DNA from 2 places in the Streptomyces sp. NPDC058307 genome. Region 1 is predicted to be linked to the other one. Evidence: predicted binding sites of a transcription regulator. Region 1 holds the regulator's gene; the other holds the start of a gene.
The links. Region 1 encodes HrcA, which represses chaperone genes, less so after heat shock. Its sites were predicted from a motif close to TTNGCACTCNGNNNNNCNGAGTGCNAA; they were not measured.
Positions count from the first base shown of each region.

Region 2: the regulator HrcA is predicted to act here: its motif matches at 1,992-2,018, upstream of groES (co-chaperone GroES).

Region 1 covers NZ_JBHVYZ010000002.1:230,561-235,269, reverse strand. The annotation lists gene dnaJ (molecular chaperone DnaJ) at 1-1,060, opposite strand, end outside; gene hrcA (heat-inducible transcriptional repressor HrcA) at 1,061-2,077, opposite strand; gene ACFVYN_RS02870 (MBL fold metallo-hydrolase) at 2,228-2,956, shown strand; gene ACFVYN_RS02865 (DUF3097 domain-containing protein) at 2,991-3,806, shown strand; gene ACFVYN_RS02860 (Uma2 family endonuclease) at 3,784-4,362, opposite strand; gene hemW (radical SAM family heme chaperone HemW) at 4,463-4,709, opposite strand, start outside.
Region 2 covers NZ_JBHVYZ010000049.1:40,127-44,835, forward strand. The annotation lists gene groL (chaperonin GroEL) at 1-1,425, opposite strand, end outside; gene groES (co-chaperone GroES) at 1,539-1,847, opposite strand; gene ACFVYN_RS29540 (polysaccharide deacetylase family protein) at 2,146-2,922, opposite strand; gene ACFVYN_RS29545 (polysaccharide deacetylase family protein) at 2,919-3,863, opposite strand; gene ACFVYN_RS29550 (methyltransferase domain-containing protein) at 3,955-4,709, shown strand, end outside.

The DNA of each region.
Region 1 (4,709 bases):
GTTCCTCGCCGCGGAGCTTGGCCAGCTCGCGGAGCAGGCGTTCCTGCTCGGGGTCCAGCTTGGTCGGGGTCTGGACCTCGACGTGGACGATGAGGTCGCCCCGGCCGCCGCCGCGCAGGTGGGTGACGCCCCGGCTGTGCAGGGGGATCGACTGGCCGGACTGGGTGCCGGGCCGGATGTCGACCTCCTCCAGGCCGTCGAGGGTCTCCAGCGGGACCTTCGTGCCGAGGGAGGCCGCCGTCATCGGGAGCGTGACCGTGCAGTGCAGGTCGTCCCCCCGGCGCTGGAACTGCGAGTGCGGGAGTTCGTGGATCTCGACGTAGAGGTCACCGGCGGGGCCGCCGCCGGGACCGACCTCGCCCTCGCCCGCGAGCTGGATCCGCGTGCCGTTGTCGACACCGGCCGGGATCTTCACGGTGAGCGTGCGGCGCGAGCGGACCCGGCCGTCGCCGGCGCACTCCGGGCACGGGGTCGGGACCACGGTGCCGAAGCCCTGGCACTGCGGGCACGGGCGGGACGTCATGACCTGGCCCAGGAAGGACCGGGTGACCTGCGACACCTCGCCGCGACCGCGGCACATGTCACACGTCTGCGCGGAGGTGCCGGGCGCCGCGCCCTCACCGCTGCAGGTGGTGCAGACGATCGCCGTGTCGACCTGGATGTCCTTCGTGGTGCCGAAGGCCGCCTCGTCGAGCTCGATCTCCAGCCGGATCATCGCGTCCTGGCCGCGCCGGGTGCGCGAGCGCGGACCGCGCTGCGACGCCGTACCGAAGAACGCGTCCATGATGTCCGAGAAGTTCCCGAACCCACCGGCGCCGAAGCCGCCCGCGCCACCGCCGGCCTGCGAGAGCGGGTCGCCGCCGAGGTCGTAGACCTGCTTCTTCTGCGGGTCCGACAACACCTCGTAGGCGGCGTTGATCTCCTTGAACCGCTCCTGGGTCTTGGGATCCGGGTTGACGTCCGGGTGCAGCTCGCGCGCGAGCCGACGGAACGCCTTCTTGATCTCATCCTGCGACGCGTCGCGGCGCACGCCGAGAACGGCGTAGTAGTCCGTGGCCACTTACGACTCCGCCAGGATCTGTCCGACGTACCGTGCCACTGCGCGTACCGCTCCCATCGTTCCCGGGTAATCCATGCGGGTCGGTCCGACCACGCCGAGCTTGGCGACTGCCTCGTTGCCCGAACCGTAGCCGACCGACACCACTGAAGTTGAGTTGAGTCCCTCGTAGGCGTTCTCGTGACCGATGCGTACGGTCATGCCCGAATCCCCGGCCTCGCCAAGGAGCTTGAGGAGCACGACCTGCTCCTCCAGCGCCTCAAGGACGGGCCGGATAGTGAGGGGAAAGTCATGTCCGAAGCGGGTGAGATTCGCGGTGCCGCCGATCATCAGCCGCTCCTCGTTCTCCTCGACGAGCGTCTCCAGGAGAGTGGAGAGCACTGTCGAGACCGTACCCCGGTCCTCGACGTCGAAGCCTTCGGGCAGGTCCTCGACCAGTTGCGGCACATCCGCGAACCGCCGCCCGGCGATCCGGCTGTTGAGCCGCGCCCTCAGATCGGCGAGCGAGGCCTCGCCGAAGGGGGCCGGGCAGTCGACCATGCGCTGCTCGACCCTGCCGGTGTCCGTGATCAGCACGAGCATCACGCGCGCGGGGGCGAGCGAGAGCAGTTCCACGTGCCGCACGGTCGAGCGGGTGAGGGACGGGTACTGCACGACGGCGACCTGCCGCGTGAGCTGCGCGAGCAGCCGCACGGTGCGTGCCACGACGTCGTCGAGGTCCACGGCGCCGTCGAGGAAGTTCTGGATCGCGCGCCGCTCGGGCGCGGTCATGGGCTTGACGCCCGCCAGTTTGTCGACGAACAGCCGGTAGCCCTTGTCGGTGGGGATCCGCCCGGCGCTGGTGTGCGGCTGGGCGATGAACCCCTCGTCCTCCAGGACCGCCATGTCGTTGCGGACGGTCGCCGGGGAGACTCCGAGGTTGTGCCGCTCGGTCAGGGCCTTGGACCCGACCGGCTCCTCGGTGCCGACATAGTCCTGGACGATGGCGCGCAACACCTGAAGCCTGCGTTCACTCAGCATCGCGCACACCTCCAGAAGTCGTTCCCTTGGCGCCTTGCCTGGCACTCTGTCCGTCCGAGTGCCAGCGTCCCCCGGCCAGTGTACGGCGGTGGGGTAGTCCTCGGGCAAGGCTGGTCCTGGCGGGACCGGTTGTACGGCTAGCGTCGCGGTATGACGGTGACTTGGGAAGAGCTCGGGTGGGAGCGGGTCGCGGCCGGGGTGGGACGGTGCCGGCTGCCCGGCTGGGACTGTACGGCGGGCCTGGTGATCGGCGTGGGCACGGCCCTGTTGGTGGACGCGGGCTCGGGCCTCGCGGAGGGCGCCCGGCTGCGTGCGCAGGCCGAGGAACTGGCCGGCCACCGTGTGACCCATCTCGCGCTCACCCACCCCCACTTCGACCATGTCCTCGGGGCGGCGGCGTTCGCGGGGGCGGAGGTGTTCGGCGCGGTGGGCGTGGAGACGGTGCTTGCGGGGCGGCGCGGCCGCGCGGAACTGCGGGCGGACGCGGTGCGCAACGGACTGGACCCGGCGGTGGCCGACGAGGCGGTGGACGCCCTCGTCTCGCCCCGGCATCACGTCTCGGGCGAGTGGACGCTCGACCTCGGCGACGGCCGCCAGGTCCTGCTGGCGAACGTCGGCCCCGGCCACACGGCCCACGACCTCGCCGTCCTCGTCCCCGGCGCCCCGGAGGTCGTCTTCTGCGGCGATCTGGTCGAGGAGTCGGGCGAACCGCAGGCGGGCCCGGACGCCGTACCGGCGCACTGGCCCGCCGCGCTTGACCGGCTGCTGGAGCTGGGCGGCGAGGACGCGCTGTACGTGCCCGGTCACGGAGCGGTGGTGGACGCGGCGTTCGTACGGGCGCAGCGGGACGCGCTGGCGGCGCGTTTCGGCGTGTCGTAGTGATCCCCGGGCCGGTTCTCCTATCGTCATCCGAATGCGCCAGTACTCCGCCGACCTGACCCCTCCGTGGAAGAAGCCCAAGCCGGTGCCGGAGGTGCCCGCCGAGCCCGGTCTGGTGGTCGAGGAGCCGGGCACCGGCTTCTGCGGCGCGGTGATCGGCTGCGAGGCGGGCACGGTCACTCTGGAGGACCGCTTCGGCAAGCACCGGGTGTTCCCGCTGGAGCCTCGCGGTTTCCTCCTGGAGGGCCGGGTGGTGACGCTGGTGAAGCCGCCTGCGAGCGGTCCCGTACGGCCCTCCCGTACCGCGTCCGGGTCGGTGGCCGTCCCCGGCGCACGCGCACGCGTGGCCCGCGCCGGCCGTATCTACGTCGAGGGCCGCCACGACGCGGAACTGGTGGAGAAGGTCTGGGGCGACGACCTGCGCATCGAGGGCGTGGTCGTGGAGTACCTGGAAGGTGTGGACGATCTGCCGGCGATCGTGGCCGAATTCGCGCCGGGCCCGGACGCCCGGCTCGGCGTCCTGGTGGACCACCTGGTGCCGGGCAGCAAGGAGTCCCGTATCGCCGCGTCGGTGACCAGCGAACACGCCCTGGTCGTCGGCCACCCGTACATCGACATCTGGGAGGCGGTGAAGCCGTCGGCCCTGGGCATCGAGGCGTGGCCACGGGTACCGCGCGGCCAGGACTGGAAGACGGGCGTGTGCAGGGCCCTGGGCTGGCCCTCGGAGAACACGGGCGCGGTGTGGCAGGCGATCCTGAAGCGGGTGGGCTCCTACCGGGACCTGGAGCCGGAGCTGCTGGGGCGGGTGGAGGAACTGATCGACTTCGTCACGGGTAGCGGTGGGGCCTGACACCGGGAAACGTTCCGAACTCACTGGTGTCCATATCGATCCCCAGCTCCTCCAACGGCAGCGGCGCCCCGAACTTGGTGAGCTGCTGGCGTTGGTAGTCGGCGTTCTCTCCCTTTCCAGAGGGCCTCGTCAGCAGGACGCACTGCGCCATGATCGGGTCGACGATGAGGTAGGCAGGCACCATGCCGGCGGCGTAGATCGAGCGCTTGATTTCATAGTCTCGCTGGACGCTGGTCTTGGAGACCACCTCGACGACCATCGTGATCAGACTGCACGGCAACAGCCGTCCCGACCCGGGCATGACTTCCCGCTCAAGGACTACCAGGTCCGGTACTGGCTCACTGGCTTCATCAAGAATGTCGACGTCCTGGGTCTGCAGGCGCGACCATCGCTTACGTGGAATCTGGTCCAGCACATCTTCGATGATCATGTTGTGCACAAGATCAGGGCTGGCCATCATCACGATTTCCCCCCGGAGAAGCTCGACCTTGACGCCCTCGGGAGGCTCAAGCTCCTCGAAATACTTGGTCATCCCACGCTCGTCCACAGCGGTCATCTCCGTGGCCCTCCACATCCGCCGCGTACTTTTGGCGGCAGCCTACGAACCAGATTAGGGACCGAACCGGCGTTCCGCACCGATTCACCCCGCCGAGTGATCAGTCCACCAGGTCCCTGACCACCGCATCCGCCAGCAGCCGACCCGGAAGCGTCAGTACGGCCCGCCCCTCCTCGTAAGGAACACCCTCAAGCAGCCCCTCCCCCAGCGCCCGCCGAGAAGCGGCCAGACCCTCCTCCCGCAGCAGCGACAACGGCGCCCCCTCCCGCAGCCGCAGCTCCAGCAGGATCCGCTCGACCCGCCGGTCCTCCTCCGAGAGCAGCTCACGGCCCGCCCCCGGCGGCTTC
Region 2 (4,709 bases), on a different contig from region 1:
GCCCTTGTCGAGCTCGGCGACCTTGGAGGTGATGACGTAGCCCTCCAGGCCGGCGTTCTCGGCGATCCAGCGCAGCGGCTCGACGACGGCCTTGCGGACGACGGCGACACCGGTGGCCTCGTCGCCGGTCTTGCCCAGGCCGCCCTCGAGCACCTTGGCGGCGTGGACGAGCGCGGAGCCACCACCGGAGACGATGCCCTCCTCGACCGCGGCGCGGGTCGCGGAGATGGCGTCCTCCAGACGGTGCTTCTTCTCCTTCAGCTCCACCTCGGTGGCGGCGCCGACCTTGATCACGCACACGCCGCCGGCCAGCTTCGCGAGGCGCTCCTGGAGCTTCTCGCGGTCCCAGTCGGAGTCGGTGTTCTCGATCTCGGCCTTGATCTGGGCGACACGGCCCGCGACCTCGGAGGAGTCGCCGGCACCGTCGACGACCGTGGTGTCGTCCTTGGTGACGGTGACGCGGCGGGCGGTGCCGAGCACGTCCAGGCCGACCTGGTCGAGCTTGAGGCCGACCTCCTCGGAGATGACCGTGGCGCCGGTGAGGACCGCCAGGTCCTGCAGCATCGCCTTGCGGCGGTCACCGAAGCCGGGGGCCTTGACGGCGACCGCGTTGAAGGTGCCGCGGATCTTGTTGACGACCAGGGTCGACAGGGCCTCGCCCTCGACGTCCTCGGCGATGATCAGCAGCGGCTTGGAGGCACCCGACTGGATGACCTTCTCGAGCAGCGGGAGCAGGTCCTGGATCGAGGAGATCTTGCCCTGGTTGATCAGGATGTACGGGTCGTCGAGGACGGCCTCCATACGCTCCTGGTCGGAGACCATGTAGGGCGACAGGTAGCCCTTGTCGAAGGCCATGCCCTCGGTGAAGTCCAGCTCCAGACCGAAGGTGTTGGACTCCTCGACGGTGATGACACCGTCCTTGCCGACCTTGTCCATCGCCTCGGCGATGAGCTCGCCGACCTGGCTGTCCTGGGCGGACAGACCGGCGACGGCGGCGATGTCGGACTTCTCGTCGATCGGGCGGGCGGTCGCGAGGAGCTCCTCGGACACGGCCTTGACCGCGGCGTCGATGCCCTTCTTCAGGGCGGCCGGGGAGGCACCCGCGGCGACGTTCTTCAGGCCCTCGCGTACGAGCGCCTGGGCGAGCACGGTGGCGGTGGTGGTGCCGTCACCCGCGATGTCGTTGGTCTTGGTCGCCACCTCCTTCACCAGCTGGGCACCGAGGTTCTCGTACGGGTCGTCGAGCTCGACCTCGCGGGCGATCGTGACACCGTCGTTGGTGATGGTGGGAGCGCCGAACTTCTTGTCGATGACGACGTTGCGGCCCTTGGGGCCGATCGTCACCTTGACCGTGTCGGCAAGCTTGTTGACGCCGCGCTCGAGGGCGCGACGGGCGTCCTCGTCGAACTTCAGGATCTTCGCCATGGGAGCGTGAGCCCTCTCGGAAATCTAGGGGAAAAAGAGACTGCGCCCCGGGCGCCCGGCTTGTTGGTGATCGCGGGGGCCAGGGGCGCAGCTCAGAGAAATGCTGGGGTGAATTACTTCTCGATGATCGCGAGCACGTCGCGAGCCGAGAGGACGAGGTACTCCTCGCCGTTGTACTTCACCTCGGTGCCGCCGTACTTGCTGTACAGCACGATGTCGCCGGTCTGGACGTCGAGCGGCAGGCGCTCGCCGTTCTCGAAGCGGCCCGGGCCCACGGCCAGGACGACGCCCTCCTGGGGCTTCTCCTTGGCGGTGTCCGGGATGACCAGGCCAGAGGCGGTGGTCTGCTCGGCGTCGAGCGGCTGGACCACAATGCGGTCCTCGAGCGGCTTGATGGCAACCTTGGAGCTGGTGGTCGTCACGATCCGACCTCCCCCTTCGGAGATCACGGGGTTGACTGTCTGAGGTGGCGACCAGGTGGATCCGTCGTCGCGGGTGCCGGACCTGCCCGTCGCTGTGTTGGCACTCTCCAGGGGGGAGTGCCAGACCCGAGACTATGACCGTGATTAGCACTCGGTCAAGCGGAGTGCCAATTCGCGGCGCGGCTGAGCGTTTTTCGGGTGCGCGTGAGTGGCGGTTGCCGTCCCGGGGGCTGCCGCCCCGAACCCCCGCTTCGGCCCGAAGGGCCTGGTCCTCGAACGCCGGACGGGCTGAATCCCCCTACAGGTAGTCCTCCAAGCGCGCCACCGTCAGACCCCGGCGCTGGATCTCCCGCAGTAGTCTCAGGGTCGGCCCCGTCGCCTCTCCCGACGGCACCGAGATGATGTCGCCCGCCCGCAGCGGCCGCCGCGGCGCGCCTCCCTCCACCGCCACGCTCCACAGCACCACCGCCGAGAGCCCGCAGTCGGCCGCCGCGCGCAGGGTCGTGCGGTCGTACGTGCCGTAGGGCGGCCGGAACAGCCGTGGCCGGGTCCCGAAGCGGGAGCGCAGCTTCTCCTGCTGGCCGCAGATCTCGGCGCGCTGGCCCGTGTACGGCAGGCCGCGCAGGGCGGGATGGTCCAGGGTGTGGTTCTGGATGCTCGCGCCGACCGACCGCAGGCGCGCGAAGTGGCCGTAGCCGGGGCCGACGACGCTGTCCGTGAGGAACATGCTGACGGGCAGCCGCAGTTCACGGACCAGGTCGACGAAGCGCGGGTCCTTCTCCGCGCCGTCGTCGTAGGTGAGGAAGACGACCTTGTCGGACGTCGGCACCCGTCTCACCACCGGCGGCATCCGGACCGGGCCCGCCACCGCGTGCGCCGGCACTCGCGGGGGCGCCGGCAGCGGGGCCGTGAGACCCCAGTGGCGGTACGGCCGTCCGTCCGCCCTTGCCGACCCGTACGACCCCACCCGCTGGGCCGCCTTCTTGCCCAGCCGTTCGATGGGGTCGACGGACTGGGCGCAGCCGGCGAGGAGTACGGCCGCCAGTGCGGCGGCGAGCAGGGTCCGCGGTCTCACAGGTAGTCCTCGAGGCGTGCGACGGCGTATCCCTCGGCCGTGACCTTGTCCAGGAAGCGGCGGACCATGTCGGTCATCGTGCCCTTCCAGTCCTCGCGGCCCCGGAAGTGGCTGAGCACGATGTCGCCGGGGTGGATCCGCTGGTCCTCCTCGCGGTACTCCCAGTGGTCGACGTAGACCTCCTCGTTCCAGATCGGCGCGTATCGGATGCCACAGGACCCGGCCGCGCGCAGGGTGTCCTCGTTGTAGTTCCCGTAAGGCGGGCGGAAGAGCGCGGGCCGGGTGCCGTAGTGCTTCTCGATGACGTCCTGCATGCCGCAGATCTCGTGCTTCTGGCGGGCGTACGACAGCCCCGGCAGGTAGGGGTGGTGGAGCGTGTGGTTGTTGAGCACGACCCCCCTGCGCTGCATCTTCGCGAAGTAGCCGTAGTCGTCCTTGATCAGGTAGTCACTGAGGAAGGCGGTGTAGGGGATCTTCAGTTCGCTCGTCATCCGCAGGAACGCGGGGTCCTTCTCGGCGCCGTCGTCGATGGTGAGGAAGACGATCTTCTGCTCGGTGGGAACCGTGGTGAAGACCGGGGGCAGCCCCTTCTCCTCGTGGCCCTCGACCTCGAAGCCGTGGCGGGTGGTGATGCGCGGCTTGGTCACGGGCGCGGGCGGAGCCGTCAACGGGGCCATCCTGAGCCCCCAGCGCCTGGCGGCGGCGGCGATCCGTCTCTGCTCGGCACGGAGCCTGGCGGCCCGGATGACGGTCTTGTCGGCGTGGAGGTCGCCGCCGGGGGCGGCGGCAGGGGGTGCCTTGAGCGGCTGCTGTGGCCGTGCGTCCGTCCCGGCCGGGCGGGCGCAGCCGGAGACCAGGGCGGCCACGGCCAGGAGGACGAGTCCGCTGCGGATCGACACCTTCAACGCACCATTTTTATCGTTTTGTCCTACTGTTCCCATGGCGTCGGATCCTCGCAGGTCAGGGCGGAGCACCCGGGCCGACACCGCCGCCCGGAAGCGGACCGTCCACCGACTGGCCCACAATGACCCGGTGACCGACCTCGCTCCCCTCCTCACCCCCGAGGGCCGTGCCCTCCTCGACGACGTGCGCGGCACCGCCCCCGCCGACGAACTCGCCGTCGCCACCCGGCTGCGCCGCGAGCACCCCGCCGACCTGGTCTCCGCGGCGCTCGGCCAGGCACGGCTGCGGCAGCGGGCGGCGGCGAAGTTCGGCGCCGGGGACGCGGAGCGGATGTTCTTCACGCCCAACGGGGTCGAGCAGTCGACGCGGGCGAGCGTGGCGGCGTACCGAGCGGAGCGGCTGCGGGCCCTGGGCGTCACCTCCGTCGCGGACCTGTGCTGCGGGATCGGCGGTGACGCGATCGCGCTGGCCCGTGCCGGGATCCGGGTCCTCGCGGTGGACCGGGACCCGCTGACGGCGGCGGCCGCGCGGGCGAACGCGGACGCGCTGGGGCTCGCCGACCTGATCGACGTACGGGAGGCGGACGTCACCGAGGTCGACACGGCCGCGTACGACGCCGTGTTCGTGGATCCCGCGCGGCGTGGCGGGCGGGGCCGCATCTTCGATCCGGAGGCCTACTCGCCGCCGCTGTCCTGGGCCGTGCGGGCGGCCCTGAAGGCCCCGCACGCCGCGCTGAAGGTCGCGCCGGGCATCCCGCACGAGGCGGTTCCGGCGGAGGCCGAGGCGGAGTGGATCTCCGACGGCGGGGACGTGAAGGAGGCGGTGCTGTGGTTCGGCACCGCGCCGGGCGCCGTCCGGTCGACGCTGCTGCCGGGACCGCGGAC